DNA from 3 places in the Pelorhabdus sp. sgz311002 genome. Region 3 is predicted to be linked to each of the others. Evidence: riboswitches for the same ligand, from Rfam matches in the RefSeq annotation. Region 3 holds a riboswitch; each other region holds the start of a gene.
The links. Region 3 has a riboswitch for cyclic di-GMP ahead of AC0NJP_RS12055 (ATP-binding protein). Riboswitches for the same ligand answer to the same signal wherever they lie in the genome.

Region 1: another riboswitch for cyclic di-GMP. It lies ahead of AC0NJP_RS13740 (GGDEF domain-containing response regulator); the one in region 3 lies ahead of AC0NJP_RS12055 (ATP-binding protein).
Region 2: another riboswitch for cyclic di-GMP. It lies ahead of AC0NJP_RS08945 (methyl-accepting chemotaxis protein); the one in region 3 lies ahead of AC0NJP_RS12055 (ATP-binding protein).

Annotation. Positions count from the first base shown of each region.
Region 1 covers NZ_JBWBCL010000009.1:118,234-128,807, forward strand. Annotated here, with positions in the region: gene AC0NJP_RS13720 (EamA family transporter) at 1-155, opposite strand, end outside; gene AC0NJP_RS13725 (DMT family transporter) at 554-973, shown strand; gene AC0NJP_RS13730 (ClbS/DfsB family four-helix bundle protein) at 1,120-1,626, shown strand; gene AC0NJP_RS13735 (carboxymuconolactone decarboxylase family protein) at 1,695-2,009, shown strand; cyclic di-GMP riboswitch class I at 2,127-2,210, shown strand; gene AC0NJP_RS13740 (GGDEF domain-containing response regulator) at 2,341-3,249, shown strand; gene AC0NJP_RS13745 (HAD family hydrolase) at 3,528-3,875, opposite strand; gene AC0NJP_RS13750 (YifB family Mg chelatase-like AAA ATPase) at 4,385-5,899, shown strand; gene AC0NJP_RS13755 (methyl-accepting chemotaxis protein) at 6,036-7,751, opposite strand; gene AC0NJP_RS13760 (bacteriohemerythrin) at 8,041-8,424, shown strand; gene AC0NJP_RS13765 (bacteriohemerythrin) at 8,440-8,850, shown strand; gene AC0NJP_RS13770 (hypothetical protein) at 9,301-9,465, shown strand; gene AC0NJP_RS13775 (hypothetical protein) at 9,536-9,679, shown strand; gene AC0NJP_RS13780 (MarR family winged helix-turn-helix transcriptional regulator) at 9,846-10,439, shown strand.
Region 2 covers NZ_JBWBCL010000004.1:268,930-279,503, reverse strand. Annotated here, with positions in the region: gene menD (2-succinyl-5-enolpyruvyl-6-hydroxy-3-cyclohexene-1-carboxylic-acid synthase) at 1-226, opposite strand, end outside; gene AC0NJP_RS08950 (isochorismate synthase) at 227-1,633, opposite strand; gene AC0NJP_RS08945 (methyl-accepting chemotaxis protein) at 1,766-3,454, opposite strand; cyclic di-GMP riboswitch class I at 3,652-3,741, opposite strand; gene AC0NJP_RS08940 (hypothetical protein) at 3,845-4,501, opposite strand; gene AC0NJP_RS08935 (methyl-accepting chemotaxis protein) at 4,601-6,634, opposite strand; gene AC0NJP_RS08930 (potassium channel family protein) at 6,822-7,481, opposite strand; gene AC0NJP_RS08925 (TrkH family potassium uptake protein) at 7,494-8,855, opposite strand; gene AC0NJP_RS08920 (hypothetical protein) at 9,061-9,324, opposite strand; gene AC0NJP_RS08915 (sigma-54-dependent transcriptional regulator) at 9,499-10,574, opposite strand, start outside.
Region 3 covers NZ_JBWBCL010000007.1:140,698-151,271, reverse strand. Annotated here, with positions in the region: gene AC0NJP_RS12085 (LacI family DNA-binding transcriptional regulator) at 1-603, opposite strand, end outside; gene AC0NJP_RS12080 (bifunctional enoyl-CoA hydratase/phosphate acetyltransferase) at 603-1,517, opposite strand; gene AC0NJP_RS12075 (Fur family transcriptional regulator) at 1,559-1,993, opposite strand; gene AC0NJP_RS12070 (P1 family peptidase) at 2,143-3,117, shown strand; gene AC0NJP_RS12065 (hypothetical protein) at 3,429-3,569, opposite strand; gene AC0NJP_RS12060 (GntR family transcriptional regulator) at 3,866-4,531, shown strand; gene AC0NJP_RS12055 (ATP-binding protein) at 4,634-5,071, opposite strand; cyclic di-GMP riboswitch class I at 5,162-5,245, opposite strand; gene AC0NJP_RS12050 (CoB--CoM heterodisulfide reductase iron-sulfur subunit B family protein) at 5,440-6,297, opposite strand; gene AC0NJP_RS12045 (succinate dehydrogenase/fumarate reductase iron-sulfur subunit) at 6,294-7,253, opposite strand; gene AC0NJP_RS12040 (FAD-binding protein) at 7,253-8,962, opposite strand; gene AC0NJP_RS12035 (Fe-S-containing hydro-lyase) at 8,995-9,552, opposite strand; gene AC0NJP_RS12030 (fumarate hydratase) at 9,568-10,413, opposite strand.

The DNA.
Region 1 (10,574 bases), on a different contig from region 3:
ACAGCCCAGAGAAGCAACATGCCGAAAAATCCTTGTGATCCACAAACATCATTTACTGTAAAACCACTTGCGTAAGCAATCTTGACAAGCGTAGAAAGGATGCCATAACTGCATCCACCTAAAAATACTAGAAATGCATAAGAATTTCTTGACAAAATATCTCCTCCCAATAAAAAACGCCACACAATATCCCAATAGATATTGTGTGGCGAAAATAGATTTCTCTAGAAAAATCCACATCCAAAGATGGTTTTATGATTCAGTTTTAAGCTTATCTAAGCATAGCAGTTTTCTTTTTGTTCGTCAACAACTGAAAATTCTAAGGGAATTATAGTTAATACTTGGTTTATGATTCACTTTATATCAGAATTTAAATCAGAAAGAAAAAATTGTAGATCGTTATAGAAAATTAAATTTTTAGCCGTTTCAACTGTTGACTATTTTTAAGATAATTTGTTTTTTGTATAATAGAGTTAGTATTTTGTAAATCAAAATATGGTTTAGATATAAAGAGAAGAAATGAGAAAACTACTAATATAAGGGGAGAAACATAATGCTAAGCGTCTTAGCGGCGATTATTACTGGAATAATTTTACCCATACAAGGAGCTATTAATTCGCAAATAGGAAAGTTATCGGGACAATTTATTATGATTATAGGAGTCTCTATTTTTCAGATTTTATTTGCATTATTATTTGTTTTATATAATCAGCAAAAGATTAGTGATACAATATCTACTAAAGCCTTGATTTCAGGAATGATGGGGATTTGTGCAATGTATGGTTTTTCATACTCTATAGCGAATATTGGAACATTAAAGGTATTTGCCTTAGTATTAGCAGCTCAGATTATTACTGCGGCTGTCGTTGATCATTTTGGACTTGTTGGTGTTGAAGTTTCCCCGATAACATACAATAAAGTAGGAAGTTGCATACTTATACTGACTGGGGTTTATTGGCTAGCTAGATCTTAGAGAGTGTCAATAACTGCTCATAAAATCCTGTAACTTTTTTCAAATTAGTTTTAAAGCGTGTTCAAATTTGAGGCATTAATCTACCTTAGATATTTTTTGCTTATTAAATTTGAAGTGGTTATAAAAAATGGAGTGTGCCATGATAAATGATACAATACAATAGTAAAGTTGAATTAATTGCCGCTATACAAAAGACTTATTTGCTTTTTGACAAAGAATTTGATGAGATTCCAGATGAAAAAGGAAATGTTCGCATTGCGCAAGTGGATAAGACGCCGCAGGAAATGCTAGCATATCAGCTCGGATGGTTAAATCTTATTATGGGATGGGAAATAGATGAATTAAATGGGAAAAAAGTTATTACTCCCTCACTGGACTATAAATGGAATCAGTTGGGACAACTTTATCAAAAATTTTATTATGAATACAGCGGGTACTCGCTACAGGAATTACGCAAATTATTTGGGGAAAACGTTGCAGCATGGTGTGCTTGGATCGATCAATTAAGTGAGGAAGAATTATTTACTCCAAATGCGCGTGAATGGACAGTAACAAAAGCGAATTGGCCAATGTGGAAGTGGATACATATAAATTCGGTTGCGCCTTTTAAGAATTTTAGAACCAAGATTAGGAAATGGAAAAAGAATGTTTGACCCAGCGATTATCGGAATCTATAAATAACAAAATAATGTGCTATTTGGGAGGGATTTACTTGAAAAATATGAGTAATGCATTTGACTGCTTTTTAAAAGAAGCTCCGGAACAATCGAAAACATGGTTAGAAACTGTTCAAAAATTAGACGAGGCTAGCAGCCTTGATTCCAAAACAGAAGAGATTGCTTATATTGCTGTTTTAGCGGCGGTTGGACTGCTAAGTGGTCTTCCTTTTCATGTAAAACATGCTCAGGAGTTAGGTGCTACTAGAGATGAGATTAAAAGTGCAGTTTTATTAGCGCTCCCCGCAGTAGGAAATAAGGTGATTACTGCGTTGCCGATAGCACTTGAAGCCTATGATAGTGAATTTAAAGGAAAGTAGACGTTTTGTTTATTTCAACAAGATGAGGGAATGAAAACCTGTCAGATGTATTATTGGATACATTTGGCAGGCTCCTTTGAAATTTTGAATCATTATGGTATAATTTTCATTAAAGAAATATTTGGTAGGCAAACCACCCGAAAGGATGGGACGCAAAGCCGTGGGTCTAAAGGAATTTTCTAAGACTGCCAGGTTACATCATTAATTACGATGATAACCTGGTTTTTTATTGCAATAAAATGAGAAATCATTGATGTAGCTATCACTAAAGTTATCGTTCCATGTTGGCTTTGTTTTCTGAACTTTAAAGTGGAAGAGAAAGGACGATAAGATGAATTTTGGTAAGCAGACAGTTCTCGTTGTTGATGATGAAAAATTTCACTGTAATTTATTAATGAAAATTTTGCAAGATAATTATAGTGTTTATTGTGCAACTTCCGGGTCACAGGCTTTAAAGATCATTATATCTCGAAAAATTGATCTTATTTTATTAGATATAATGCTACCAGATATTGATGGCTACGAAATTTGTCGGCAAGTCAAAGAAAATCCGGCTACTCAAGACATAGTAGTAATATTTATTTCTTCCAATTCCTCTCCGCAGCATCAAACAACAGGGTTTTCAATGGGAGCGGTTGATTACATTACGAAGAACACAGACATAGCAGTTATAAAAGCCCGTATTGAGAGTCAGCTTGAATTAAAAAAGCAAAGAGACATTTTAGTGAGTTTGTCAATGATTGATAAATTGACAGAGATATATAATCGTCGTTTTTTAGAAGAGGCATTAAATAAATTATGTCTTAGCTCACATCGTAATAATGAATATTTATCAGCGATAATGATTGATATAGATTTTTTTAAAAACTACAATGATATCTATGGGCATTTAGAAGGCGATGAGTGTTTGAGAAAAGTTAGCCAAACAATAAAAAATTCACTTTCTAGGTCAATCGATATTGTCGGTAGATATGGTGGAGAAGAATTTGTTGTCTTACTGCCAGCAACACCGCTTAGTGGTGCAATTGTAGTTGCCCAGAGGATTCAAGAAAATATAAAAAAATTAGCTTTAAAACATGAGATGTCAGATGTAAGTGAGTTTATCACAGTTAGCATGGGAGTTGCATCATTGAAACCAAATGATGATTATAAACCGGCTAAGCTCATTAAACGCGCTGATATAGGACTCTATAATGCGAAAAGAGAAGGAAGAAATTGCTATATTTCTATCGAAGAATGAAGTGGGAATATCTTAAATTCTGTAAAAATCTCTAAGCTGGTATGAGCTTAGAGATTTTTATTGCATATGAGGAATGTCCCTCATTTTGTGTAAACGCAACTGGTATAAAAAGAGTATATATTTTTATAGGGGAAAAACAGTCATCTTGGCTAGTTGTCCCTTGCTTGCATTATACGGAAAAGCCCCTTGCTGTCAAGGTATTCAAGTCTGTCAGCCAAAATATTTCTAGTTGGGAATGAATTCGGGATAGTCTCTCACAATAAAAATGGCTTGATAGTTTAGTTGTGATACCAGGTTTTAAAGCGCCTTATTTTACCTAATAACCCCCTTGAATTACCATCAAAACAAATAGCTCTATCATCGACATACACTATTGCGGGCGGCTTGTGTACAGCTACGTCATCAACGACTATGCCATATTGTTTTAACCATGTATTAATAGCTTCTTTTCCCCCAGTTTGATGGCAGCGAGTAGACACAATCACAACTCGATAATGCTTTCGAATCTCCTCAATCGCCTCTTTTATCCCCGTAACAGGTGGATCAGGAATAACTTCAACTCCCTGAAATCCACTTGTATAGCTGTGGATCACACCATCAAAATCAAGTACAACGGTTTTGACCATTATTATTTGCTCCTTATGATTTATTTCGAAATACTTCCCCCAGGGCAAGGCAGAACCTAGTGTATTTGCTGTGGCATCCGCACATATACAGCCTCGTAACAGCAAGAGTAATCATTATGGTACTGTCCCAGATAATTATCTTTACAATTAGAGAATTGTATTATGCAATTCTCTAATAAGAGTTTTATTTGCATTTGTAATCCTTGCTACTTTTCAGCTTACTTATTCTACCAATCGATCGATAAAAGAATTTCTGGAAATGGCTACTTTAGTAACAATTTTACATCACAAAGTCACTAAATATCTGTTCAGGAAAAATCGCTTTATTCCGGTATCGAAGACGTTATATTAGTTGCTCTTTAAGGACAAGGAATTGTTAAATTCGCTAAGTATACCCAAAAAACATCTAGTAGATGCTCTATTGCTATAGGTTTGACAAAAAGGGTTTTTTCTATAAAAAAAAGAAAGCAAGAAAAGAGAACTATAAAGAACTTCTTGGGGGGACAAAATTGTATGCACAAAGTTTTGGCGCTACGACGCTTGGCCTTGACGGAATTATTATTACCGTAGAAGTCGATATTAGTAACGGAATACCCTGTTTTGATATCGTGGGATTACCTGACACCGCTGTTAGAGAATCAAAAGAACGGGTTCGGTCTGCTTTAAAAAATTCTGGATTTATATATCCGCAAAAACGTATTACTGTAAATTTGGCTCCAGCAGAACTCAAAAAAGATAGCTCTGGATTAGATTTGCCTATTGCTATGGGAATTTTATGCGCTAGTGAACAGCTCGCTCAGGACAAAATTAACAATTGTCTTTTTTCGGCCGAATTATCTTTAGAAGGTCGTTTGCGGCCGATAAGTGGTATTTTACCAATGGTCATAGCCGCAAAAAATCAGGAACTGAATGCTGTTTATGTAGCGCCGGAAAACGGATCTGAAGCATTACTTATGGGAAATCCTTTTGTTGGAGCTGCCGCTACATTACGCCAGCTTGTTGGCTATTTGACAGAGAATCAGGCTCTGCCTTGTATTGAGGCAGAGCCTGAAGCATTTCTTAGCGGAAATTACGAGTTCGATTTTGCTGATGTTCAAGGGCAACTTGTTGCTAAAAGAGCTATGGAAATTGCCGCTGCTGGCGGCCATAATCTACTTATGGTCGGCCCACCAGGAGCGGGAAAAACAATGCTGGCGAAAGCACTGCCTTCTATTTTACCGCCGCTTACAGAAGAAGAAGCATTAGAAGTAACCAAAATCTATAGTGTCAGCGGCGAATTGCAGAGGCCTTCAGGCCTTATACGAAAACGATCTTTTCGCCACCCTCACCATACACTTTCAGCTGCAAGCATGATTGGTGGCGGGAGAATCCCTAGACCGGGAGAAGTAAGTCTAGCTCATCATGGGGTATTATTTCTCGATGAACTGCCCGAGTTTTCACGTCAGGTGCTTGAAGTATTGCGGCAACCCTTAGAGGATGGTATTGTAACTATTGCTAGAGTAAATGCCACTATTTCATTTCCTGCTAGATTCGTATTAATTGCTTCAGCTAATCCATGCAATTGCGGCTTCTTTCCTAGTGATCGCTGTACCTGCTCTGAACAAGAGGTTCGACGATATCAACATAGAATCTCAGGGCCCTTGCTTGATCGTATTGATATCTATTTATGGGTAGAACCCGTTTCTTACGATGATTTATCCCTAAAATCGCAAGGTGAACCATCAGAAACGATCCGTAAACGAGTTACCGCGGTAAGAAATCTGACGCAAGAGCGATTGGCACCATGGAGTATTTTTTGCAATGGACAAATGAGCCATAAACAGGTGTTAAAAACTTGTTGTTTAACTGTAAGTGCGCAAAAATTACTTAAAGGCGCCTTTCAAAAACTAGAGCTGAGTGCTCGCGGTTATGATCGAATTTTAAAAGTAGCACGAACAATTGCCGATTTAGATCAAGAAGAACAAATTACAGATCGTCACATTGCTGAAGCAATTCAATTTCGCAACCCTTTATTTAAAGCGTAGAAATAGTTTAGTAATGGGTACGTTCCCGAAATCTCCGCAAATATACGAAATAAGGAAGATCTTAGCGTTTAAACTGTCAAGCCATTCTAGTTTGAAACAAGACTATTATGAGTATTCGTGGGCTTATCTCTCTTTATTAAATTTTGAATTTTAGTACGGCGTTTCTCATTCCTTCTGCCAATCTTGCTAAGGCTTGGCTGGCAGAAGCAACTTCTTCCATTGTAGCCGATTGTTCTTCTGTTGCGGCAGATACGGTTTCCGATTGCTCTGCCGTTTTACGGCTCAAGTCATCAATGATTTTGGCCGAAAATACAATTTCTTCACTATTCGTTGACATCTGATCCATTGTTGTAGAGATACTTTTCATTTGATTAGAGACTCCTATAATTAATTCTGCAATATTTTTGAAAGTTTTCCCGGCGAGAGTTACAACCTCAGTACCAAGTTTTACTTCTTTTGTACCAGAATTCATGGAATTAACGGCTTTATCGGTTTCATTTTGTATTTCCGTGATCAATTCAGCAATTTGTTTTGCCGCATCTTGAGATTGTTCAGCTAATTTTCGAACTTCTTCTGCCACTACAGCAAAGCCTCGACCTTGTTCTCCCGCTCTTGCTGCCTCAATTGCGGCATTTAAGGCCAAAAGATTTGTTTGGCCAGCGATGCCAGAGATTGTATCAACAATTTGCCCAATTTCTTTAGAACGTTCGCCAAGTTTTTGTACAACTTCAGCCGAGGCAAATACGGTTTTTTCAATATTATTCATTTGAGTAATTGCCTTTTCTACCGAGTGATTTCCTTCGTTTGCTTGATTGGAAGCGTTTTCGGATTGTGTTGAAACTGTATAGGCTGTATCCGTTGCTTCTAGGATATTTCCTGCAAGATTATCTACTATATTTGATGTTTTTAATGCCGCTTGTAGTTGTTGTTCGGCGCTTTTAGCCACATCATTGATTGAAGAGGCGACTTGAGTAGAAGCTAATGCAGATTGCTCAGCACTAGCATATAATTGCTGAGAAGAAGCGGCCACCTGTTCCGAGGATTCATGGATTTGTTTTAGGATGGATCGTAAGTTCATTCGCATGTTAAGTAAAGCGTTTGAAACTTGGCCAAATTCATCTTGATTCATGATGCGCCGAGGCTTATCCGTAAAATCTCCGGCAGCGAGTTCTTCACAAAATGACACCATGCTTTTTAAAGGATTTACAATTTGCTTGGAAATGTAATATCCGCTTATTAAGAAAATAGAACCTAACAACATAACGAGAAAAATAGTAATTCGATTTGATGTATTAAAAGAATCCGTGGATTTTTGTTTCGTTTGTAATGATACTTTATTATAGTATTCTGAAACTTGTCTCATATCGTCAATAGAAGCTTGAGCTTGTTTTTCAACAGTTTTTACATAAAGTTGATAGGCTTCTTCATTTTTATTTTGCAGAGCAAGAGCTAGTGTTTGTTGACTGCTTGCTAAATAGGATTGGAGAGATATTTTAGCTTTGTTGAGTAACTCTTGACTCTGCGTATCATGGGGTTTACTTTCAATTAATCCGAAATTATCATTGAGCTGTCTAGTTCGTTGATCAATTAGGTTTTTAAGTTCTGAATTTTTTTTATCATCGGTCGTTAGCATTAATTCCAGAATGGCAGCATTCATTCTATTTATGTAAGATCTATTTTCGTTAACGAGAGCTATGGGAACAAGGCAGTCATCATAGATATAGTTTGTCATATCGTTTGATTGATGTAGGAAGACGTAGCTAATATATCCGAAGAGAATTAAAGATAAAAAGGCGATTGCGTTTAAAAGGAATAATTTAGAACGAACCGTTACAGTCCTTAAAAAATTCATAGTACCCCTCCTAAATAATTTTTACTTACATATATTCGACTGTAATTATCAAAAACCTACATTTTTAACATGCGAATGTTATTTATTGTCGTAATAACTGGAAAAGAGCTTTAAAATATAATTAGATTTTGTTTGTTTTCTAAATAAGTGATTAACTCATCTGTTAATTATGTCTAAAATAGGCCAATCATTAAAGGTAAAAATAAAAATTGATAAAAATTTTTAAAACAAAAGAAGGAAAATGGTATATTTTGTCGAAAAAACAAGTAAACAGGAAGGGAGAGGTAATATGGCATTGTCAGGTTGGGATAATAAATATAGCGTTAATATTCCTGTAATGGATAAGGATCATCAAAAGCTAATTGAAATGATTAGTAATTTACATCAAGCCATGAAGACTGGCCAGAGTAAACCAATGTTGTCATCGCTTTTAAGTGATTTAACGCATTATGCTCAAGATCATTTCGCCAGTGAAGAAAAATATTTATCATCAATAGCAAGTCAGGAACTTTCTACTCAAAAACAGCAACATGTCACTTTTTTGAATAAAATTGATGAATTTAAATCAACTTATGAGGCCGGAAATACAATTTTAGCTATTCAGATACTACCATTTCTAAATAATTGGTTTTTGAATCATATTATGCAAATGGATATGAAATATAAACAATAAAGAGGAGGTATCAATATGGCCTTAATCGAATGGACCTCTAATTTTAGTGTGCATCTTTCTGAATTTGACGAAGAACATAAACAATTGGTTGCTATGATCAATTCTTTACATGAGGCAATGAAATCCGGAAAAGGGAAGGATTCAATGGCTGCTTTACTTGATAAAGCGACTGTGTACGCACAAAAACATTTTGCCCATGAAGAAAAAATGATGCTTCAGTATAATTACCCTAAATATAAAGAACATAAAGAAATTCATGATGAATTTGCCCAAAAAGTAACAGAACTTCGTGGTTTGCATGATCAAAACTTGTTGCAGGCAAATCAACTTCTAAATATCTTACGGGAGTGGTTGATCAATCATATTTGTAATACCGATATGCATTATTCTAGTTTTTTCTTAAAGGCAATGAAAGAAGAAAAGTGATGTGTATTTAGATACAAGAAGAACCTTACACTACGGGCGATCTGCCGCAGGTGAGATGGTTAAAGAATCAATTAGACAACCTAAAAAGCAGCTATTGAAGGACAATTTCCTTAGTAGCTGCTTTTATTTTTATATCTTCCATTTGATTTTTTGTATCAAAAGCCATATAATCAAAGACGAACAAATGTTCTGTTTAGGAAAAAGCGATATAGCGCAGAAAAATTTGCCTGTAAGTTTCTATAGAATTTATGACAATATAGAATATGGCGGGAAGCGTTTTTGTAAAAGGATTAGCGGGACATAATAAAGATATGGAGGCGCATGAGGTTATTTTGATCAAGGTTGACCGTTTACGAATGCGATAGACTTGCAGGATTTGCGATAAAAAAGTCAAACTGTTTGATGAGAATGGTATTTGGTTCATAGTAATCGACTAAAGGGAGGAATTTTATGCGTTTAAGCTGCAAGTGTGGAAATACAGAGAGTTTATCTGCCAAAATGGAAGGCTTTGATTTTGAGATTGTCAGAGTCTCAAATGATAGTAAGACGATTGTAATAGCTGTAAAGTGTCGGCGCTGTGGCACACAGTCCGAGAAAATTTTACTCGGAGCATAAAACAGAGTTGTCATGAGTTAGTCACAATCTTTATGTATGATTTAAGTATCAAAATAAAGAAGGTGATTTTATGTTTCATCATGGCGGCTTTTTTATCTGGGGCATAGCTAGCGCGGTTATTCATGTAATGATTGCAGGCGGTTTTTTATATTTGCTGTTTAGTATCGCAAAATCGTTAAAACGCATTGCTGCTAAAATGGATAAACAAGAATAAAATAAGTTCCAATTGCAAAGCGGTTAGAAAAGTAAGCTGCGAAATCGTATTAATTGATATAAAAACGTCTTGGAAAAATAATTAAGAAGTTCCTTGACATTAATAAGGTACCTGTATATAATTAAAAACAGAAGGTACCTTATTATTTTGAAAAGGAGAGATAATTATGGAACAAGATAGAAATTTAATTGAACAGTTTGTTGTTTTTAGCCGTTTAATGATGCATAAACATCATCATATGAAAGGTTGTCAAACACATAATCCTTATCGTGGGCAAGGTCGTATTCTTTCTCTACTGAAACTGGAGCCTAAAATGAGTCAGAAGAAGTTATCATTTTTATTGGGGATTCGGCCCCAATCAATTGGTGAACTTCTGGGAAAATTGGAGCAGGCCGGTTATATTAAAAGAAACCAATCAGCAGAAGATCGCCGGGCAATGGAAATTGAACTTACCGAACAAGGTTTGGCGGCAGCTGTTGCTGACGAAACACCGCAGGAAAAAGAAAACAGTCTGTTTGATTGCCTTAATGATGAAGAGAAAACGAATCTTTCCTCCTATATGGACAAGCTTATTGAATCACTGAAAGAGGGACTCGGTGAGCAGGCAGAGGAAATGTTAAAGCATCATCATGGGCCACATGGACATCATGGTCACGAATGTCATGAAGGACATGGCCATCATTGCGGCGGTCAAGGCCATCCTGGGCAACATTGGCATCATCATCAATTTGAAGGTCAAGACGACCAGAAACATAAATAAGAATAACCATACGATATATAACAAACCCAGCTATTACCAATGGTAGTAGCTGGGTTATTTTTTCTTTTAAATAAGAATCTGCTTATTTTTTTCATTATGTGATATTTATTACAGCTTGGAGAGTTATAGGGTGAT
Region 2 (10,574 bases), on a different contig from region 3:
AGAGAGCAACTGGTTCTTGGCTCGCCTTAGCCATTCCTAAAGCCAGAAAACCAGCAGAACGCTCGTCGACGTGCAACCACACTTTGATCTGTTTATGATGCGCTAAAAGCAGCGCCAAAGGAGTAGAGCGCGATCCCGGACTGACTACAACATGTTTTACGCCAGCAGCTGCTAAAGCTCCCACAATGGGCCCAAGATAAATTGCTAATACTTGTTCCTGCTTCATTTACTCGCCCCCCAAAGCAACTATCATCGGTTGAAGTTTCACTTCTGTCTCTTCATATTCGCTGGCTGGATCAGAATCAGCCACAATACCCCCACCAGCAAATAGTGAAGCAGTTCGTCCTTGCAACAAAGCGCAGCGTAATGCTACAGCAAACTCCCCATCGCCGTCAAAATTTATCCAGCCGATCGGACCGCCGTACCAGCCACGATCAAAAGTTTCACTTTCACGAATCGCAGTTACAGCTGCTGCAACAGGCAAACCACCTAAAGCAGGCGTCGGATGAAGATCTGCCAAGAGCGATAATAGGGACGACTCCGATCTAGCTTTACCGCTAACAGGCGTATAGAGATGCTGAATTTGAGCTAGTTTCATCAAAATAGGCTCATTCGGGATATCTAGAGCTTCACAATGCTTATCAAGAATTTGCCGAATCCGTTTAACGACCAAAAAGTGCTCTTGCCGATTCTTCGCATCGTGCAGAAGCTCACTGCCTAAAACTTCATCGCTAGCGTCATCGTTACCCCTTGGCGCTGATCCCGCTAAGCAGGTTGAGTAATAAATGCCTTGCCGACGTTTCGTGAGACGCTCTGGCGTAGCCCCCAGAAAAACATCCCCCCCATAATCAAAGGCAAAAACATAACTGTTGTTTTGTTTCAGCTCTAATTGCCGTAACACCGCGGCAATGGAAAAATCTTTATCTCCCTGCAAGATCAGTTCTCGGGCAAACACCACTTTTTCTAAAGTACCCTGTCGGACTTGGTCCCGTAAAAAGGTCACTTTTTTGATATAGTCTTCATAATCTCCCGGAAAAGCATCCCACTGTTCAGCCGTTATTTCGCTAGATTCTTGATTCATCGCTTTTCTTAACCGATCGAACATGGTCAAATTCTGCTGAACTAACAGATCGACCTGATCTTCGGGAGAAACAAGCAGAGTCGTTGTTAGATACCGCCTGCCGCCTTTTTCCTGCAGCAGCCAACTCGGGACTTGAAACCGAGCAGCGGGAAACTTGCCCCACTTCAACTCTCTGGGCCGTAACGGGTCAAAGCGACTGCCGCCAATCCATAAAGGACTGAGACCTAATTCTTGCGTTCTTGGCGACAGCAGTACATCCCCACGAAGGGACTGCCACCTTGCTTCTGCTGCTGTGAGGGGATTTTTTTCCTCCGCCTTCACTTCTATCGTATAAGCCGCATCCACACCAACAAACATTTCTTCTCGACTGGCGCTTATCCAGTAAAATCCCTGGGATCGTATTGCCGCGGTTTTTGCAAAAAAATCCAAAAGGTTCCAAGGCGATTCTTCGCTATGGCTCACTAAAACAGGTCTTCCTGTCGCTTTGCTGCGTAATAAGCCTGCTTGTACTAACTCGCTGAAACAATCTTCCCACTGAGAACATCCACTCATATTCTGTCCACCTTTAAAGGTCAAATCCATTTCTGTATTTATTGTACACTTGCCCCTCAAAATATTCAATGGATGCAAAAAGAGACCTGTCAAATCGACAAGTCTCTCTTATAATCTTTCTAAACTATTATATTAAAGATGGAATTTAGCAACAACATCTTGCAATTCCATAGCCATTTGCGCCAAAGTTTGGCTGGCTGAAGCAATCTCTTCCATCGAAGCCGACTGTTCTTGCGTCGCTGCTGAAATTGACTGAGTATCACAAGCCGTCGACGATGCAACGCCTCTGATGGCTTCTACAGAATTGACAACGTCATCACTGGCAGTCATCAGATTTTGCGCAGCCGAATTAATCGAACCAATTTGTCCCGTCAAGTCAAGAACCATGCGTTCAATAAACTGAAAACGCTCACCTGTTGTAGCAATAACTTGAGCCCCTCTAGATACTTCATCAGTTTCCCGATCCATAACGTTAACGGCTTCAGCTGTTTCGGATTGAATATCATGAATAATTCCCGTAATTTTCTCTGCTGCTTCATGGGACTGTTCAGCCAGCTTACGAACTTCTTCCGCCACAACGGCAAAGCCGCGTCCTTGCTCACCAGCCCGCGCCGCCTCAATAGCCGCATTGAGCGCCAGTAAATTCGTCTGACTGGCAATCCCGCTGATCATCGTAACAAATTCACCAATCTGCTGAGAACGTTCACCAAGACGGCGTACTACTTTTGCTGATGATACCACAGAATCTTGAATCAAATTCATTTGTTGCGTAGCTTGTGTTACGGCTTCGCCGCCCACGCTAGCAGCTTGTGCTGTTTCTTCGGATTTTTTGGTCACTTCCTGGGCATGTGATGTAATCTGATGAATCTCCTGCGACATAGCTTCCACTACACTGGCTGCTTTATCAATTTCTGTCGATTGATTGGTAGCGCCACCAGCCACACAGGTAACAGTTTCGGCCACTTGTGTCGCGGCCTGAGCTGACTGATTCGAGCTCGCTGTCAGCTCTTCACTAGCAGCAGCCACTTGTTGCGCTGACTTAGCTACACTTCCAACTAACTTCCGCAGATTTTCGCGCATATGCGAAAAAGAGCGGATCATATCAGCGATTTCATCATTGGCTTGATAAGAAATATTATGTACGCCCAAATCCCCGGCAGCAATACGCTCTGCTGCCTGCGACACATCATTGAGCGGCCGAGAGATTCGTCTAGCCAAATACCAAGCTAGTAAGGCGCCGATCACAAGAATAATTCCGTCAAGAATAAATAAGAGAGACTGAATCTTTGTTACATCGGCTTGAGTTTCCTGTCTTCTCAGCTCCATACGATCTTCTAAAAACTTAACAGTGTCTTCCATATTCTTATCGGCGGCAATAATCTTGGCGCCAGAAGCCGCAACCGCTTTCACCGCTTCCGCCTGGCCTTGGGTCTTTCGAAGGGTAAGTCCTTGCTCGGCAATTTTATCGTAATCAGCTAAAGAGGCTTTCAATTCGGCCACTTTCTGTTTGCCTTCAGGCGTAATCAACTTTCCCTCTAAGTCCGACAAAACAGTTGCTGTTTTCTTCTTTGATGCTTCATAACGATCAACATACTGTGGATCCGCTGACAAAATAAAGCCTCTGACTTGAGCCGACTGAGTACTCAGTTCGCGACTTAATTCTTTAATATCAACGACTAAAGGAACACTGCGTTTTAATAAGCCTTCATAATCTTCCTGCACCTTTTGAATTTGGAAATAGGTATAAATATTTAGACCCGTAAAAGCCAACACAATAAGAACACATACCAAGATAATTTGTTTACCAATTGTTACACGCATAATCGTCCCGCCTTTGTGCTTGATAAGTCCCGCTAGACCCTCAAATCAAAACTAACAACTAACCTCCCTTCCTGCGGCGTGCAGCTTTTTCGCTGCTATCTTTACCGTTCATCAACTACCTCATTTGTTAAGTATTGCAAACATAGCAAAAAATTCGACGCAGTGCTTTTCGGCGCCCCGGCGAATTCCCGCAAAAATCAAGCAACCTGGCTGTCTTAGAATATATACTTTCCTTAGACCCAATAGCTTTGCGTCCTTGTCTTTCGACAAGTTTGCTATATATTTCTATTTTACAATAATTAACGCCATAAGGCATTATAAAAACAAACAAAACTGTCGAATTCTATTCTGTACTGAAAGAAAAAAAATGTCAAGATAATTCTAAAAAATTCATTTCCTCTCATATTGTTTATCGCGAATATTAATCCCATACTCTTTGACTTTACGATAGAAGGTTGCAATGCTAATGCCTAGTGCTTGACATATAGCAAGTTTTCCCGCTGTAGAAACGCCAAAACGCGCCAAAGCTGCTAACAGCGCTTGATGTTCTAGTTCAGCAAAAGACACGATCGGTTTTGCCTTTTCTCTATCCGGTTCCCGATTAGACCCAAATTGTAAAGCAATCAGCTTCTGACTAAATATCTCGGCAAGCCACTGGCCAAAGCGTATTAATTTAACTTCTTGCCCTAAAAGTAGACTCCGCTGCTCCTGGTTGACAGCAAGTAAAATAAGCGTACCATAAACTCGGTTTTCTACTTCAATGGGAATACAAATTTCAGCAGCATCGGGACAACGTCCCCGCCGCGCACACGAATGGCACAAATCATGCAGTCTAGGATTGACTACTAAGAGAGTCTCTCGCAGCTTCATGCAGTAAGCTGATAAAGTCCCCTCCCCTACATACATTCCTCTTTCCTCACGATAAATTCCTGTTCCAACAATCACTTTCAAGTTGCAATCTACGACAACAGCTTCAAGGCTAAGAATATCTGCGACCATAATGACTGTATCCTGCAAAAACGATTCAATATCTGTTAGCGTTCCCATGTTTAGACGCCTCCTTTACTCAGTCTGTTTAAAAAAGAACAAAAAGCTCCCGGATTTCTCCGAGAGCTTCTTTGCTCTAATCATTTATTAAAATTTGCTTTACAATTTAAACCGTTGAATTTCCTGTTCTAAGGCTTTCGCCAAATCAGACAGACTCCGGCTGGCCGCCGCTACTTCTTCCATCGAAGCAGACTGCTCTTCTGTAGCAGCCGAAATCGTCTGGGTTTCCCCGGAATTTTCCTTACTGATGTCTTCAATCCGTTTGGAAGCCGTTACGAGCAAATCATTTTTGGTTGCCGTTTCTTCTAAGGCATGAGCTGTCTTTTGAATTTCCTGCGACAAATATACAACGGCCTCAACAATTTTTCTAAAGGTCAAATCAGCACCGTTGACTGATTCAATTCCGCCTTGAATACTTTCTACACTGACCTCAGTTTTGAGGATAGCTTGCTGCATATTCATATCATTTTGACGAATCAGTTCACTGATTTTGCCAGCCGCCTGATTAGATTCTTCTGCTAGTTTGCGTACTTCCTCGGCGACGACGGCAAAACCGCGTCCTTGCTCACCAGCGCGAGCCGCTTCAATCGCCGCATTTAAAGCGAGTAGATTCGTTTGTCCGGAGATCGCTGAAATCAAATTGACAATTTCATTGATTTCATTAGATCCTTTTGCCAACTCACCAATCGCTGTCTGCACCGCCTCAGAACCCAGTCGAATATCTTCCATTTTTGCCACAGCCTCATTCAGGCTTTCTCGTCCTTGCTCAGCTTGCACCGATGTTTCATGGGCCATTTGGGCGAAGGAGCGAGTGGAAGTAACAATATTTCCGGTACTCTCGGCAATAGATCGAGTTGTTTCAGCCATAGTCGCAGCCGCATCAGCCTGTTTATCCGTACCTGCTGCAATGGTAGTCACAGCTTCTGCTACCTGGTTCGCTGCCGAAGCAGATTGATGGGCGCTTTCCGTCAGTTGCTCACTAGCACCGGCTACCTTTTCAGATTGCCCCTTCACATGCTGCATAAGTTGACGTAATTTTGTCCGCATTTCACAGAAACCTTGAGCCAAACGGCCGATTTCATCTTGCGATTGCACTACAGCTGCTCGTTCTCTGAGATCCCCTTCCGCTAATTGTAATGCCTCTTGCAAAATAAACTGCAATGGCTTAGTAAAGCGTTTTACAATAAATAAAATAGCAATTACTGCGATAAGTAAAAATACACAAGATAAAATCACGGTTGACCAAAGTAGCGAACGAGCTTCTCGCGTTACTTCCGCTTCTGGCGCAGTTACAATCATAATCCATTTATTGCCGCCGTCTAAAGTAATTGGCGTAAACACAGCTACACTGGAATCGCCAAACACACTAAGGTAAGATCCCTCAACGGTTTTTCCTGAGTCAACCGCTGTTTTAAACAACTGCGTCAGATGATCATCAATTTCTTTTACAGGAAAATTTAGTTCCTGGGGAATCTTCTTCTCTAGTAAGTTCAACTTGTTAATCGTTTCCGGTACCTTATAATGACCAATGACCACGCCAGAACTATCTGCTAAATAGCCATAGCCAGTATCTTTAAACTGTAGGTCTTTTAATAGCAGTGACAATTTTTCTAATGAAATTGTACCGCCAATCATACCAATCATCTGTCCATTGCGTTTCACTGGTGTTATCAGCGCAAGCGCCAATTTTCCTGTGGATCTGGAAATGAGCGGTTTGGAACTATAAGGCATTTGTGTAGCCTTAACCTTTGTAAAGTATTCGCGGTCACTATAATTATAATCCTTACCATCAAAAGCTACCGCGCTTCCGTCAAGATTAATAAAAAAGATGCTATCAAAATTGGAACCAAGTCGCGCTTTCGCCGCGGCCAAAATCGCTACCTTTTGTTCACGCGTACCAGCTTGCATTTCCGGATCTGATGCTAAATCGTCAAGACGAACCATTCGTTCATGCATATCACCAGAAATCTGCGTAGAAAACTTTTCACCAATTGCGACTGCCGTATCTTTGACATTCTTCGTTAAGTGCTGATTTGCTAAATAATAGCTTGCGCCAGCCAAAATTGCAAAGGATATCATAAATAAAGGTACTAAAGTAAGAAGAAATTTAGCGCGAACACTTCTTATCTGCACAAGCAGGACCTACTTTCTTTGGGAATTTATGATCAATAGATATAATTATACAAATTGAATCAAGAAACCTGCCAATTTTCCAAAATTCTTGTAAATTCTTATAAAATTTTAATAAAAAGGAAACGATTGTAAGCGATAATCATTTCAAAATAAATCATAAATAAAGCTTACGCTCGTTTCAAGAGTATCAAAAATACTCTGATTCAAAGCGTTGAATACCACTACTGTCGCCAACAAGAATCAGTCCGTCTCCCTGTAAAAAGGCCTCGGTAGGATCCGGTGACAATAGCATCTCAGTGCCGCGACGGATCGCAATAATCGTAATTTTATAACGCGAACGCAGATCCGCTTCTATTAAGTTACTGTTGATTAGATTTTCCGGTACAGCGACTTCAATAATTCCTAAATCAGGCGCAACTTCGAAATAATCGATTACATTCGTTGACACGAGGTTATGAGCAATACGCTGCCCCATATCCCGTTCAGGAAAGACCACACGATCAGCCCCGACTTTCTCTAGCATTTTTCCATGAATAGCGCTGTCGGCCTTCGCTACAATATAAGGCGCGCCCAATTCTTTTAGTAATAGCACCGTCATGACACTTGCCTCAATATTATGGCCAATGGCTACAATCACAATATCAAAGTTGCGAATACCAAGTGATTTTAACGCTGCCTCATCGGTCGTATCAGCAACGACAGCATGAGTAAATAGCTCTGATATTTTCTGAATCCGTTCTTCTTCGCTGTCAATAACAAGTACTTCGTAACCAGCCGCAGCTAAAGTTGTCGCAACGCCGAGACCAAAGCGACCGAGACCAATGACAGCATAATGTTTCTTCTTCATGATTTTTCCTCCTTATCCGATCAACAAACGCCCTTCGGGATATTTCAGGGAACACTTTTTATGTCTTACAGCCAAAGCCATCAGTAATGTCAAAGTACCAACACGACCTGCAAACATAGTTAGAATAAGCCAGCCTTTACCGACAGGCGTTAACAAAGGAGTAATTCCCATAGTCAGTCCAACTGTACCAAAGCCTGACACAACATCAAATAAAAGTTTAAAAATGGGGAATTCCTCGGTAAAACTCATCGCAATTGTTACAGTTAACACTAAAAGTAATGCCAGCATAACGGCCATAAAAGCCTTATATACCATATTTTTCGGTACAACCCGCTGAAAAAGCTGCGCTTCGCCGCGACCTGTAATCTCACCAAATAAAGACGCAACAAGTACAGCAAAAGTAGTTGTTTTAATGCCGCCTCCCATAGAAGAAGGAGATGCGCCAATAAACATGAGCAAGATCATGATTAGCAAAGTGCCTTCCCGCATCGAACCAATATCAATTGTATTATAGCCTGCTGTTCGCGTCGATACAGATTGAAAAAAGCTAGCCTGTATCTTGCCTGATAAAGTTAAAGGCCCCAACGTCTCGCCATTAGAGAACTCAGATACAAAAATCAAAAAGGATCCTAGGAAAATCAAAATAAACGTCGTCAGAAGAACTACTTTTGTATGAAGTGTCAACCGCCGTTGCTGACGATAGCGCCAGAGATCGGCGATAACAGGAAAACCAATACCACCAATGATAATGAGCATAGCCACAGTCAGATTAATCGTCCAGTCATCAACATAGTTCGTTAAACTTGTAAAATTCCCCATCAAATCAAAGCCTGCATTACAAAACGATGAAACAGCATGCCAATAGCCAAAATAAATTCCTTGCAAGCCAAAATCCTGATAAAAACGAATTGCTAAAATCGTACCGCCGATACACTCGACCAATAGCGTCGTTTTTATAATATATACAGCTAAACGAACAACTCCAGCCAAATCAAGCTGATTTGTTGCTTCCTGAATTAACATTCGTTCACGCAGACGGATTCGCTTCCCACTGAGAATGGCAAACAGCGTGGCTACCGTCATAATACCGAGACCACCAATTTGAATCAATAAAATAAGTACAATTTGTCCAAACACAGAATAGGTGGTGCCTGTATCGACGACAGCAAGACCTGTAACACACACAGCTGAAGTTGCCGTAAACAGAGCATCAATAAACGGAACGCCCGCACCAGACTGCGACGCCATCGGCAGAGACAGTAATACTGCACCGAAAAAAATAAAGGCCGCAAAGCCGCCAACTAAGATTTGCGATGAACTGAGGCGAAATCCGTAAGATCCCCCTCTGAGCGGCAGTAACTGTAATAGTTTCAACCTGATCATCTCTCCAATCGCTTGCAAATTCTAACTCATTAAAACGCCACTCTAACTTTACTATTTATTCTATACCTTAATTATCATACATGGATCCTCGCCAGTATGCAAATATCTTCTCACACAAATAAAAAAGCCCAGTCTCTCCCGAATGGATGACTGGACTTACCAAAAATTATCTGACAACAGGATCCCCATCTCCTTCTCATTTCATAACTGGTCCATGATGTTTAAAGAAACTGCTAGGCCAAGAAAGCCAATGTGACAAATCTTTTTTATAGCCCCAAAAAGCAATGACACAAGCAATCACCGTAAAAATGATTCTAAAAATAAGAAAAGTGTTATGTTCGGGACCACCAATAATTGGAAAGAAATATTCTCCTACAAAAACATAAAGCAAAAAAGCCGGTAGTGACGCTAAACAGTATAAGATAGTCAGTACGAACAAAAATCCAAGCGTGTTTTTCATTTTGCCGCCTCCCCTATGCTTATCTTTTAATTAAATACTATCACTTTTCCGACTATTTCGCCAATTTGTTTTTTTGGCGATTCAAGGAAAAAAAGCAGAAAAAAAGGCTATACAGACAATTTTGTCCCGCAAGCCTTAAAAAGCTTTTATTTTTCTAGTCGCATAAAGCTTCATTTATAGCTGATATTCTTCTATCTTATAAAGCAATGTACGGCGGCTGATTTGCAAAGCCTGAGCAGTACGAACACGATTCCCGCCATGCTCAACCAAGGCCCTGGCTATCACTTCTTTTTCTACCTGCTGCATTACTTCCTTTAAAGTTCCTTTGCCCAAAGCACTTTTACTATAAGAAGTGATTCGTTCCTGATCTTGTTCCGCTAGTGGCAGGGGGAAATCTTCTACATCAATCACGCCATTGGTCATAATTACAGCTCGTTCCATTAAATTAGCCAATTCACGCACATTGCCAGGCCAAGAATAGGCTAAGAGCGCGGCCATCGCTCCAGGCGTAACATAAGGCAATGATTTACCAGCCTCTTCGGTGAAACGTCGTACAAATGCGTCTACTAAGAGAGGAATATCCTCAGAACGATAACGTAGAGCTGGTACTTCTATGGGCACTACATTCAGTCGATAAAATAAATCTTCGCGAAAGAGACCTTTTTTCACCATTGAGGCCAGATCACAGTTCGTAGCAGCAATTAGACGAATATCAACTTGAATCGTTTCTGTGCCGCCAACGCGCTCAAACTCTCGTTCCTGCAAAACCCTAAGCAATTTTACTTGAAGCGCCTGTGGTAATTCCCCCACTTCATCAAGAAACAACGTCCCTTGATGCGCCAGTTCAAAGCGACCCAATTTTCTAGCCACCGCTCCGGTAAAAGCACCTTTTTCATAGCCAAACATCTCACTTTCCATGAGACCGTCCGGCAAGGCGCCGCAATTGACTTTAATGAAAGGGCCTAACCGCCTTTTACTATTATAATGAATAGTTTTTGCAATCAACTCTTTCCCGCTACCGCTTTCGCCAGAAATGAGTACAGTGGCATTCGTAGGAGCCACACGTCCTACGATTTTGTAAACTTGCTGCATAATTGAACTATTGCCGATTACGCCAGTCAAACAAGGTTCAGTCGGTCCTAACAGCGGTTGTTCCGCCGCTACTTGATGAACAGCTAAAGCTCGCATCAGTACGGACCGTACTTCCGTCAAGTTAGAAGGCTTTACTAAATAATCGAAAGCACCCTGCC
Region 3 (10,574 bases):
TCGCAAAATTCTCGTTCCTACTTCATTTAAAGGCTCACTAAAAAAGGCAACTTTTTCGTACTGACGCGCCTTTAATCCGGCCATCAGTTCCAGCGTAGAAGTATAGTCTGTCGTACGAACTGTATCAAAGAGAGTAGGAAAAGTTGGCCTATCCGCTAGAATAATCGGCACATACTGCTTGGCGACTTCTAGTAAGAAAGCATTATTTTTACAAGTTGTATTGACAATAAGACCTTCGACGCGCTGATCAAGCATTGATAAAATATATTCTTGTTCCTTCTCAGGATTATTATCTGTTGTAGCAATCATCACATGATACCCGTAATCTTTGCTGCAGTCAGTAATCCCTTTGACCAAAATGGCTGAAAAAGGACTCGTAATATCCGCGATGATCACACCAAGTAAGCGACTCTTACAGGATTTTAAACTGCGCGCTAAATTATTGGGCCGATAGTCAAGCTCTTCAATCACGGCGGCAATCCGCTGCCGTGACTCTTCCGACATAAACCCAAACTTACCATTTAAATAGCGGGAAATCGTTGTCTTAGAAACACCAGCCTGTTTGGCCACTTCGGAAATCGTTACACGCTGTCGCCGTTCCATTAATTTTGCCGCTGCCGCGGCGAAGCCATACAAGCCAGCGCTAACGAATAGAGCTTGCCTTCGGCATTATCAGATCGAGAAGTCATCACAACAGGATGGGTTGTCCCTAAAATTACACCAGCCATTTTCGCCCCGCTATAATAAATAAGACCTTTCGTCAGCAAATTTCCTGATTCAATATTCGGCATAAGAAACAAGTCAACCTGCCCCGCTATCTGACTATCAATTCCTTTATGATGCGCCGCTTCCGGACTTACTGCCACATCTAAAGCAATCGGACCTTCGATTTGACCAAAGCGACAGAGTCCTGTTTTGACCGCAAGCTCCGCTAGGTTTTTCGCATCAACAGTTGCCGGCATTTTGGCGCTGACAGCTTCATTTGCTGTCAAAATAGCCACTTTCGGCTCGGCAATTCCGAGGTTTTGCAAGACTTGCAGGGCATTCATCAAAATGTCTTTCTTTTCTGCAAGTCCTGGCGCCACATTCATACCGCCATCGCTAAACGAAAGCAGGCGATCCTGCCCTGGTACTTCCAGAACCGCTAAATGCGACAATAGACGCCCCGTACGCAATCCCACAGCCTCGTTAAGTACGGCTTTCAAAAAAGTAGCACTGTTCACAAGTCCTTTCATTAACACCTGGGCTCGCCCACTACGTACTAGCGAAACAGCTTCGAGAGCAGCGGCCTGCTCGTCAGGCGCATCAATGATTAAAATATCGTCAGGCAAACCTACCTGTTGCACCAACGGTACAATTTTCGTTTTATCACCAACAAGAATCGCCTTCGCCAGTTTTGCATCAGCTGCCGCCTTGACCGCTTCCAAAACCTCTAAATCCTGAGCTACTGCTACGCTAATCGTAACAGGCCCTTTTTCTCTTGCTTGCTCTAGCAAATCCTTAAAATTTCGAATCATCTTTTCCACCCTTCCTGTACCACTCTCAAGAAAATTCAGCTCTATTTGGTGGTGTCATTTTTTTCGCAGGTTTTACAGTAGCCGTAAATTTCCAAAGAATGACTCACCATGCGAAACTGGTCAGCCGTCATCGATTTCAATTCATCAAAATGAACCGGACAATAATCAAGACACTCAATCTTACCACACAACAGACAGACAGAGTGATGATGGTGATGCTTATTCTTATTCAGTTCGTAAACAGTTCCTTCGCGCCCCGGATAGTTAATAGGACTGACAAAACCGAGCATAATAAATAATTTCAAATTGCGATAAACTGTATCAAGACCAACATCAGGGTGGGTTTCTCTGACCTTCTCTAAAATCGTATGGGCATTCATAAACTCTTTTGACTCAGCCAAAGCCCGAAGAACCGCCCGTCGCTGCGGTGTCATTTTATAACCTTGTTCTTTTAGGGCTTGAAAAACCTCTTCCACTTCTAACACCTTCCAGCTTCTGTTACGTCTTTCTCTCATTATAACGAATTCAACCAAGCCTAACAATCCCTTTCTGACTGAAGCGTCCAAGCGTAAAAACAGGAATCCGCCGGGTCATACCGAATATTTTTAAAAACGGAGGCGATGGTATGATGAGTAAACGAACAAGCACCCCGCTAAAACTTGAGACTCTGTCATTACAGTCCTTTCCTGCCTTAAAAATTGGTCATGAACAAGATGAAACAGCCAAAACAGGCTGCACTGTCATCTTATGCACCAACCAGGCAGGCGCCACAGGCGGAGTTGACGTGCGCGGCGGCGCTCCTGGCACAAGAGAAAGCGACTTGCTCCGTCCAGAAAATACAATCGAGAAGATTCACGGCATTATTCTATCTGGCGGTAGCGCTTTTGGCCTAGATGCAGCCGGCGGCGTCATGCAATTTTTAGAAGAACAAGGAATTGGCTTTGATGTGGGCGTTACGAAAGTTCCCATCGTTCCGCAAGCTGTATTATTTGATCTCACTTATGGCGACTGGCGCATAAGACCGAATCAAGCAATGGCTTATAGGGCTTGTGCCAAAGCCTTTAAGGCTGTCCCCTGGGAAGATGGCAGCATTGGCGCCGGTACCGGAGCGACAGTGGGAAAAATTCGTGGCATGGAATATGCTATGAAAGGCGGCCTGGGATCAGCCTGCTTTAAAATTGGTTCACTTTACGTAGGAGCTCTTGTTGCTGTAAATGCCGTAGGCGATATCGTTCAACCTAGTACAGGCAAGATTCTGGCAGGCGCTCTAGCTGATGATCATCAAACCTTCTTAAACACAGAGGAATATATTTTAAAAACAAATTATCAGAAACCTGTGACGTTCTCACGAGAAAATACAACCATTGGTCTAATCATGACCAATGGCCGGCTCACCAAGGCGGAAGCAAACAAACTAGCCACTATGACCCATGATGCTTATGCTCGAACCATTCGCCCGGTTCATACGCTTCATGACGGTGATACGATCTTTACCATGGCTACCAATGAAGTCGATACAAATCTAGACTTTCTAGGCGTCCTTGGTGTAAGAGCAATGGAACAAGCTATTTTAAACAGTGTAAACGCTATTACAAAATAACAAAGAGAGTCTTATTTGCTATTTCTTGCAAATAGGACTCTCTTTGTTTTCTTGTGCATCATTAAAATGGGATTTCATCCTTTTTAGTTTCAACGTACCAGAAGATTCGTTGCTTAATTGCGCCACGAATGTCTACCTTCATAAAAATCCTACGAAAACGAATTTTTATGCATGACAAGGTATAAAAAAAGCAACCCATCTAACTGGATATAACTATCCAATTAGGTGCGACGCCATTGTCGCAATACGAATAGAACTTCTTGCTCCGCTGCCTTTCGTATTTTTTACTTTTTACTGACATTCTAACTCAATCAATGTTCGGCAAATAATCCAAGTTCAAAATCAAGCCATTTTTGTTCTTCCAGTAATTCTTCCTGATCTTTGTCCAAAATTTCTTTCGCTACTTCTTGCGCCATAATTTCTTCTTGTGCATAGGCTTCCATTACGAACATATCATCACGCCTCCCTCATGTTTTAATTGATGTATTTTTGAATTAACGTATACATCAATTATGTAATACATTATAACAGTCTTTGCTTCATTTGGCTATACCCCAAGAAAAAGTTTTTATTTTTGGACTATTTTGCCAATATCATGTTATACTATCAATAGGTATTTTACGAGGTTCTATCGGTTTTCAGGTAAATTAACTAAAAATTTATAATTATCTTATTAGTAGCTATTAGAGTATTTTGTAAGTTATAATAAAATATTAGAGAGTGAAATTTTTTTTAATGGAGGCCCGCTATGCCCAAAGACTTAGAATTCCTTTCTACTAATGATACCTCGCTACGCAATAAGGTATTCCAACATATCAAAGCGCAAATCATCGAAGGAGCCTATTCCCCCGGCGATATTCTGCTAGAAACAAAATTAGCCGATGAGTTAGGCGTAAGCCGCACCCCCATCCGCGAAGCAATTTGGCTGCTGGAAGTAGAAGGTTTAGTAGAAACGACCGCAAAAAAAGGCGCTATTGTCCTGGGAATCTCGGCGAAAGATGTCGCTGATATTTGCGCTATGCGCCAATTGCTAGAAGGCTTGGCTGCCCGTTGGGCTACTAGTCGTTTAACCGAAAATGAACTGAAAGAACTACAAAAAATTGTTGATCTTACGGAGTTTTATGCTCAAAAACAAAATATGGAGGAAATTGCTGAGTTAGATAATAAGTTTCATCAGCTCATTTATGAGGCTTCCGGCAGCAAAATGCTTAATTTGACGTTAAGCAATTTGCATAAATATATTAAGCCAGCTCGCTTAAACTCCATTGCTGTAGAAAATCGTTTATCACAAACCATCACGGAACATATTACACTCATGGATGCCTTTTATAAACGTGATCCTGATGCTGCCGAAAAGGCCATGACCTATCATGTAAGTATGGCGCACCGTAACATTACCAGCCTCCATCACTAAAGGCCCGCAAAAATAAAAAAACACTTGGTTTCTAATCGAAACCAAGTGTTTTTTTATTACAACATGCCCAAGAAAGAAAAATCCAACTTTACGCCGCACATATCAGGTAATCTTTTTGTCGTTTTGGGACAAACAAGGTTCTGATAGCATCTTCGCTAACAATATTTCCGTTCCTTGCCTGTTGTAAAAAACACAATCCGCCGCGGCTTGCATAATCAGCAGGCCACGACCGCCTTCACGCCAGAGTTCTTCTTCGAGGCACTTATGACTATCTTGTGCTCGTTTTGACGCTGTAGCCAAACCTAGTCCTTGATGCTTCAAGCGAATCACAAGTACGCTGCCTCGCAAAATATCCATCGTGAGCTGACAAGGCTTGCCTTCACTAAAACGCAAGGCATTATTGACTGCTTCATTCACAGCAACTTCCATCATATGATATTGTCCTAGTAGCACTTTTTGCAAAAAACATTTTACAAGTGGTCTCACCAGTTTAAATTCAGCATAATCGCAAAAAGAAAAGACAATTAAACGCGGTCTCATTCTTCTTCCTCCCTCATTTTTACAGCTCTGGAGGAAATACCAAAAAGCAGGGAGCCGCCCCCTGACCTCAGAGCATGCTTAAAGATCCAGCATGGCAGCCTGGCAATCCTAGGTAAAACCCTTAGATCCAAGGCTTTGCGTCCTTGCCTTTCGGCAAGTTTGCCTAATATTTCACTAAGTAATTAATTTAATTTTACTGTAAAAATTCATAAAAAGTCAAGGAAATAACTGCCGTTTTTTTTACTAAAACACCATAAAATTACAAAATTCCAACTACGTTGTGTTCAAAAGACCTCTCAGAAACATCGCCGCTAAGCGCTGTACTGAGAGGTCTCTAGCATTGTTTAAACTACAGCTAACGAATCAGGTTACAGCTTTAAAACTGCCGTGCTAACAATATGGCGCTTCATGCCCAGTTCATCCTGCGACAGCCCTAAAGCAAGACCGATGAGCTGCGACATATGAAGAATAGGGATTTCCTTGGCCGCACCAACTGCAGCCTGTCCTTCTGGGTGGAACATATCAAGCTGCATCTGACATAGCGGGCAAGGCGTAACGAGACAGTCTGCCCCTGCTTTAATCGCGCTGAGATTCGTTTCTCCCGTCATCTTAAGCACACTGTCACGCGCTGGATATACAGCATGGAAGCCACAACATTTCAGTTTGGCATCAAACTCGACCGGTTCAGCTCCCAATGCGCGAATCAGATCTTCTAAAGAATGAGGCACTGCATGATCTTCAAAATTCATAATTTCAGGTGGTCTTAGCAGATGGCAGCCATAATAACCAGCCACTTTCATACCTTGCAAAGGGCGCACTACTTTTCCTTTTAATTTATCAAGACCATAGTCGCGAACAAGCGCCCACAGCAAATGAGTGATTTCGCTTGTTCCTTCATACTTCATCCCCGCCTTAGCTAGAATCGGGTTTACCTTTTCTTTCATGCCATGGTCTAATTCATGTTTTGCTTTGCGCAGCATGAGCGTACAAGTATTACAGACCGTCATAATATCAAGCTTCAGACCTTCCGCCAAAGCAATATTACGGGCATTCACGGACAGAGCTGTTAACTCATCAATATCTTGTACATGAGAGGCGCCGCAGCAAGTCCAGCCGGGAAGCTCAACGAGTTCAATTCCTAGTTTTTTCGCAACGGCAAGTGTTGCCATCATATCTTCTTTGGCCGCCGCTTCGAGGACACAGCCAGGAAAAAATCCATATTTCATTCTTTCTCCGCCTCCTTGACTGCTTTCATAATGGCTCTCACTTTGTCAATTCCCTGCACTGGCGTAGCCGAGTGAATCAGATGAAGCGGATTTAATTTGCCGCGAACAAAAAGACGCATAGCAAAAGCAGCGCGAGTCGACGACTTTAACAAGCCTTCGGTTTTTACCGACATGGTCGCTTCGTTTAAGCGACCTGTTTTGGCAATATCATCCCGGAAGGCCATACCATGACGAGCACCCATATTATCAGTCATACCAGCTTGGACCGATTTTTGCCGTAATTTTGATATATCTTCCGCTGGCTCTAAATGTTTCGGACACTTGGTCACACATTCCTGACAGTGCACGCATTTCCACAGACCTTTGGCCATGGCTGGCGTCAAATGAGCCATAAAATCTTTATCACGCGAGTCAGCCACAAATTTCTGGGCTTTACTGAAAATAAAGGGCTCTAAAAAGTCTCTTTCATCGGCGCTGAGCTTATTACATTCAGACGCACAAGAACCACAGAGAATACAGTCAGCTTGCTGACGTATCTTTTTAAAATCTTCCGGGGACTGACGACAGCCGCTTTTCGCCGTAAACTGTTCGTCAGGAATCAGCCACGGTTTGACTTCTTTTAAGCGCTGCGCCTTGGGCTCCCAGTCCACAACAAGATCGCGAATGACTTTGAAGTTTTGAATCGGGCTAATTTCGAGCGTATCGCCAAAGCGCGCTGTCACATCATCAAGACCAACTTCACAAGCCAGCATAGCCTGGCCATTGACCCGAACGGCACAAGCGCCGCAGACAGCAGACCGACAGGCAGCTACGAAAGTCAGTGTCGGATCCATCGTATCCTTAATTTTTATTAAACCCCATAAAATCGTTTTGCCAGGCTCATGAGGAAAACTGTATTCCTGTACAAAGGACTTATTATCTTGAAAACGGTGTATTTTATAGGTAATCTGTCGCATTAGTATTTCCTTTCTGCCGGTTGATGCTTCGTAATGACGACCGGCCGGTAGGATAATTTATAATCAGAACCATCTTTAGTGATCAGCGTATGTTTTAAGAAATTTTCATCATCGCGCTTTGCATAATCATCACGCAGATGGCAGCCCCGGCTTTCTTTGCGGGCTAAAGCGCCTGTTACAACAGCCTTGGCAATTGTCAACAGATTCCCCATTTCCACATAGTTTACGAAGGCGCTGTTAAATACACGGCTGCTATCGCCGACTACGCAAGTTTGGTATTCAGCAAGCAAACCATCAACGACTTGTGCTGCTTTTACCATATCGGCTTCATTGCGGAATACGCCCACATTGTACCACATGATTTCGGCCAAGCGATCACGAATCGACGCAACGGTAGCGCCTTTCGTCCGGGAAACAACTTCTTCAAAACGTTTTTCCCAGCCTGTTGCGGCTTCACTTAGCAAAGTTTCACCGGCAATCGTTCGTTTTCTGGCACAATCGCTAGCGCCCATACCTGCTACTTTACCAAAAACCATTACATCAGCAAGCGAGTTGCCGCCCAAACGGTTCGCACCGTGAATAGATACGCAAGCTGCTTCCCCGGCGGCAAAGAGGCCGCTGACCGCTGTAGCGCAGGTTTTATAATCGACTACGTCTATGCCGCCCATCGAATAATGGCAGGTTGGACGAATCGGAATCGGTTCTTTCACAGGATCAACATGTTCAAAAGAAATGGCCAGATCACGAATACCATGAAGTTTCTCGATAATCGCTTCTTCTGGTAAATGACGTACATCGACCTGAACGTAGGCAGTAATGCCTTCGCCAAAACCACGTCCTTCCTTAATTTCCGTTTCAATGCCTTTGGCAACAACGTCACGCGTAGCAAGTTCCATTTTTTCCGGGGCATAACGCTTCATAAAACGTTCGCCAAGACGGTTGATAAGATAGCCGCCTTCACCGCGCACTGCTTCTGACATCAAAATTCCGGTGCTAGCAAGGCCTGTCGGGTGGAACTGCACCATTTCCGGATCTTTTAGGGCAACGCCTGCTCTAAAACAAGCTGCCATACCATCGCCAGTAGAAGTGAAGGGATTGGTTGTACGCATCCAATACATCCGACCAGCGCCGCCTGTAGCGATGACTACACTTTTCGCGGCAATCGGCACAATTTCACCTGTTTTTATTTGTAGCGCCACTACGCCGCGCAGTTCGCCGTCTTCTACGACAACATCTAATAGCTGCCACTCTTGCAGCACTTTTACATCATGCTTCAAACACTGCTCGTACATGGTATGCAGTATGACATGGCCGGTTTTATCAGCGGAATAACAAGTACGCGGTGAAGATTGACCGCCGAAGTTACGCTGAGAAATACGACCTTCTTTGTCACGAGAAAAGGGAACGCCAAAATAGTCTATCTCGTTAATACAGTCAGGACTCATATTACAGAAAAATTCAATGGCATCTTGGTCGCCCAAATAGTCACTGCCTTTAGCAGTATCGAAAATATGTTTTTCTAAAGTATCGGTCGCATCGGCATTTTTCAGAACGCCGTTAATGCCGCCCTGAGCCATCGCTGTAGCCGAGCGGGTCGGAAATACCTTCGTCATCAAAGCTACATTTAAATCGCCCTGCCTTGCCGCTTCCAGCGCGGCGCGCATACCGGAGCCGCCGCTGCCGATTACTAATACGTCAAAAGTAAGCATATGTCACCTCAATCCAAAATTTTACGCTATCTTTAGATTTGCGCATAAGGCTTTTGGCCTTGTTCATAAAAATTATTGCCTTCACAGTCAATGACAACAATCGCAGGGAAATCTTCTACCGTAAGTGCCGCCAAGGCTTCTGGACCTAAATCACCGTAAGCCAGCACTTCATATTTTTTTACGGAACGAGCAATTAAAGCGGCGGCGCCGCCAATCGCAGCGAAATAAGTTACGCCGTGCTTTTTCATAGCGTCTACGACTTCTTTCGAACGATATCCTTTGCCAATCATGCCGCGCAGTCCCTGTTCGATCAAAGCTGGCGTATAGGCATCCATACGACCGCTCGTAGTCGGACCGGCGGAACCGATAGGTTGACCTGGTTTCGCTGGCGAAGGTCCTACATAATATACAACCTGATCAGTCAAATCAACAGGCAGTTTTTCACCGCGAGCAAGCGCCTCGGTCATTTCTTTATGAGCTGCATCGCGAGCTGCATAAATCACGCCGCTAATTAAAACACTGTCACCCGCTTTTAAGGATTGTACCTTTTCTTTTGTTAAAGGGGTAGTAATGCGAATTGCTTCAGCCATTTTCGTAACCTCCTCTTAAAGTTCCACTTCCGCATGGCGGGTGGCATGACAGTTAATATTGACTGCAACAGGCATCCCGGCAATATGCGTCGGATACCATTCGATATTGACGCCAAGCGCCGTCACATCACCGCCGAGTCCTTGCGGTCCAAGACCAGTTTTACGAATTAACTCCATCAGTTCTTCCTCTAATTTGGCATAGCGAGGATCTTCGTTTTTCGATGTAATTGGACGAGTCAAAGCTTTCTTCGCAAGGTATGCGCATTTTTCAAAGGTTCCGCCGATTCCTACGCCAACAACCATGGGCGGACAAGGGTTTGATCCCGCCTTTTTTACAGTATCAACAACGAAATCCTTAATTCCTTGAATTCCATCAGCTGGTACAAGCATTTTAATCGCGCTCTTATTTTCGCTGCCAAAACCTTTTGGCGCTAGCAGCAGTTTTAACTTATCGCCAGGAACAAGTTCCACATGAATAATCGCCGGCGTATTGTCCTGCGTATTTTTCCGTTCAAATACGGGCTCAGCCACAACGGACTTTCTTAAATACCCTTCCGTATAACCTTTCGCTACACCTGCATTAATAGCATTAGCCAGACTGTCACCGACAATTTGTACATCCTGCCCTAATTCCACAAACAAGACAGCCATCCCCGTATCCTGGCAGATCGGCATATCTTCGGCGCGAGCAATATCGGCATTTTCTACAAGTTTGCCGAGAATTTCTTTGCCAAGAGGAGAGCGTTCGACTTTCTGATTTTCTACTAAGGCGTCGTAAATATCATGAGATAAGTAGTAGTTGGCATCAGTAGCCAATTTAGCAACGGCTTTTGTGATTTGCGAGGCTTCAATTTTACGCATGAAACTTCCTCCCTTAATTAACCTTTAAGTATAGTAGGCAAAATCAGCTTAGGCAAATACCTATAAACCCAAACTACGCCGCCTATCCCGACTAGTGTATCCTGAAAAATCAGCCTAATCAAAACAGCCAGCGTAAAGCAAAAAGATTTATTATCTAACAG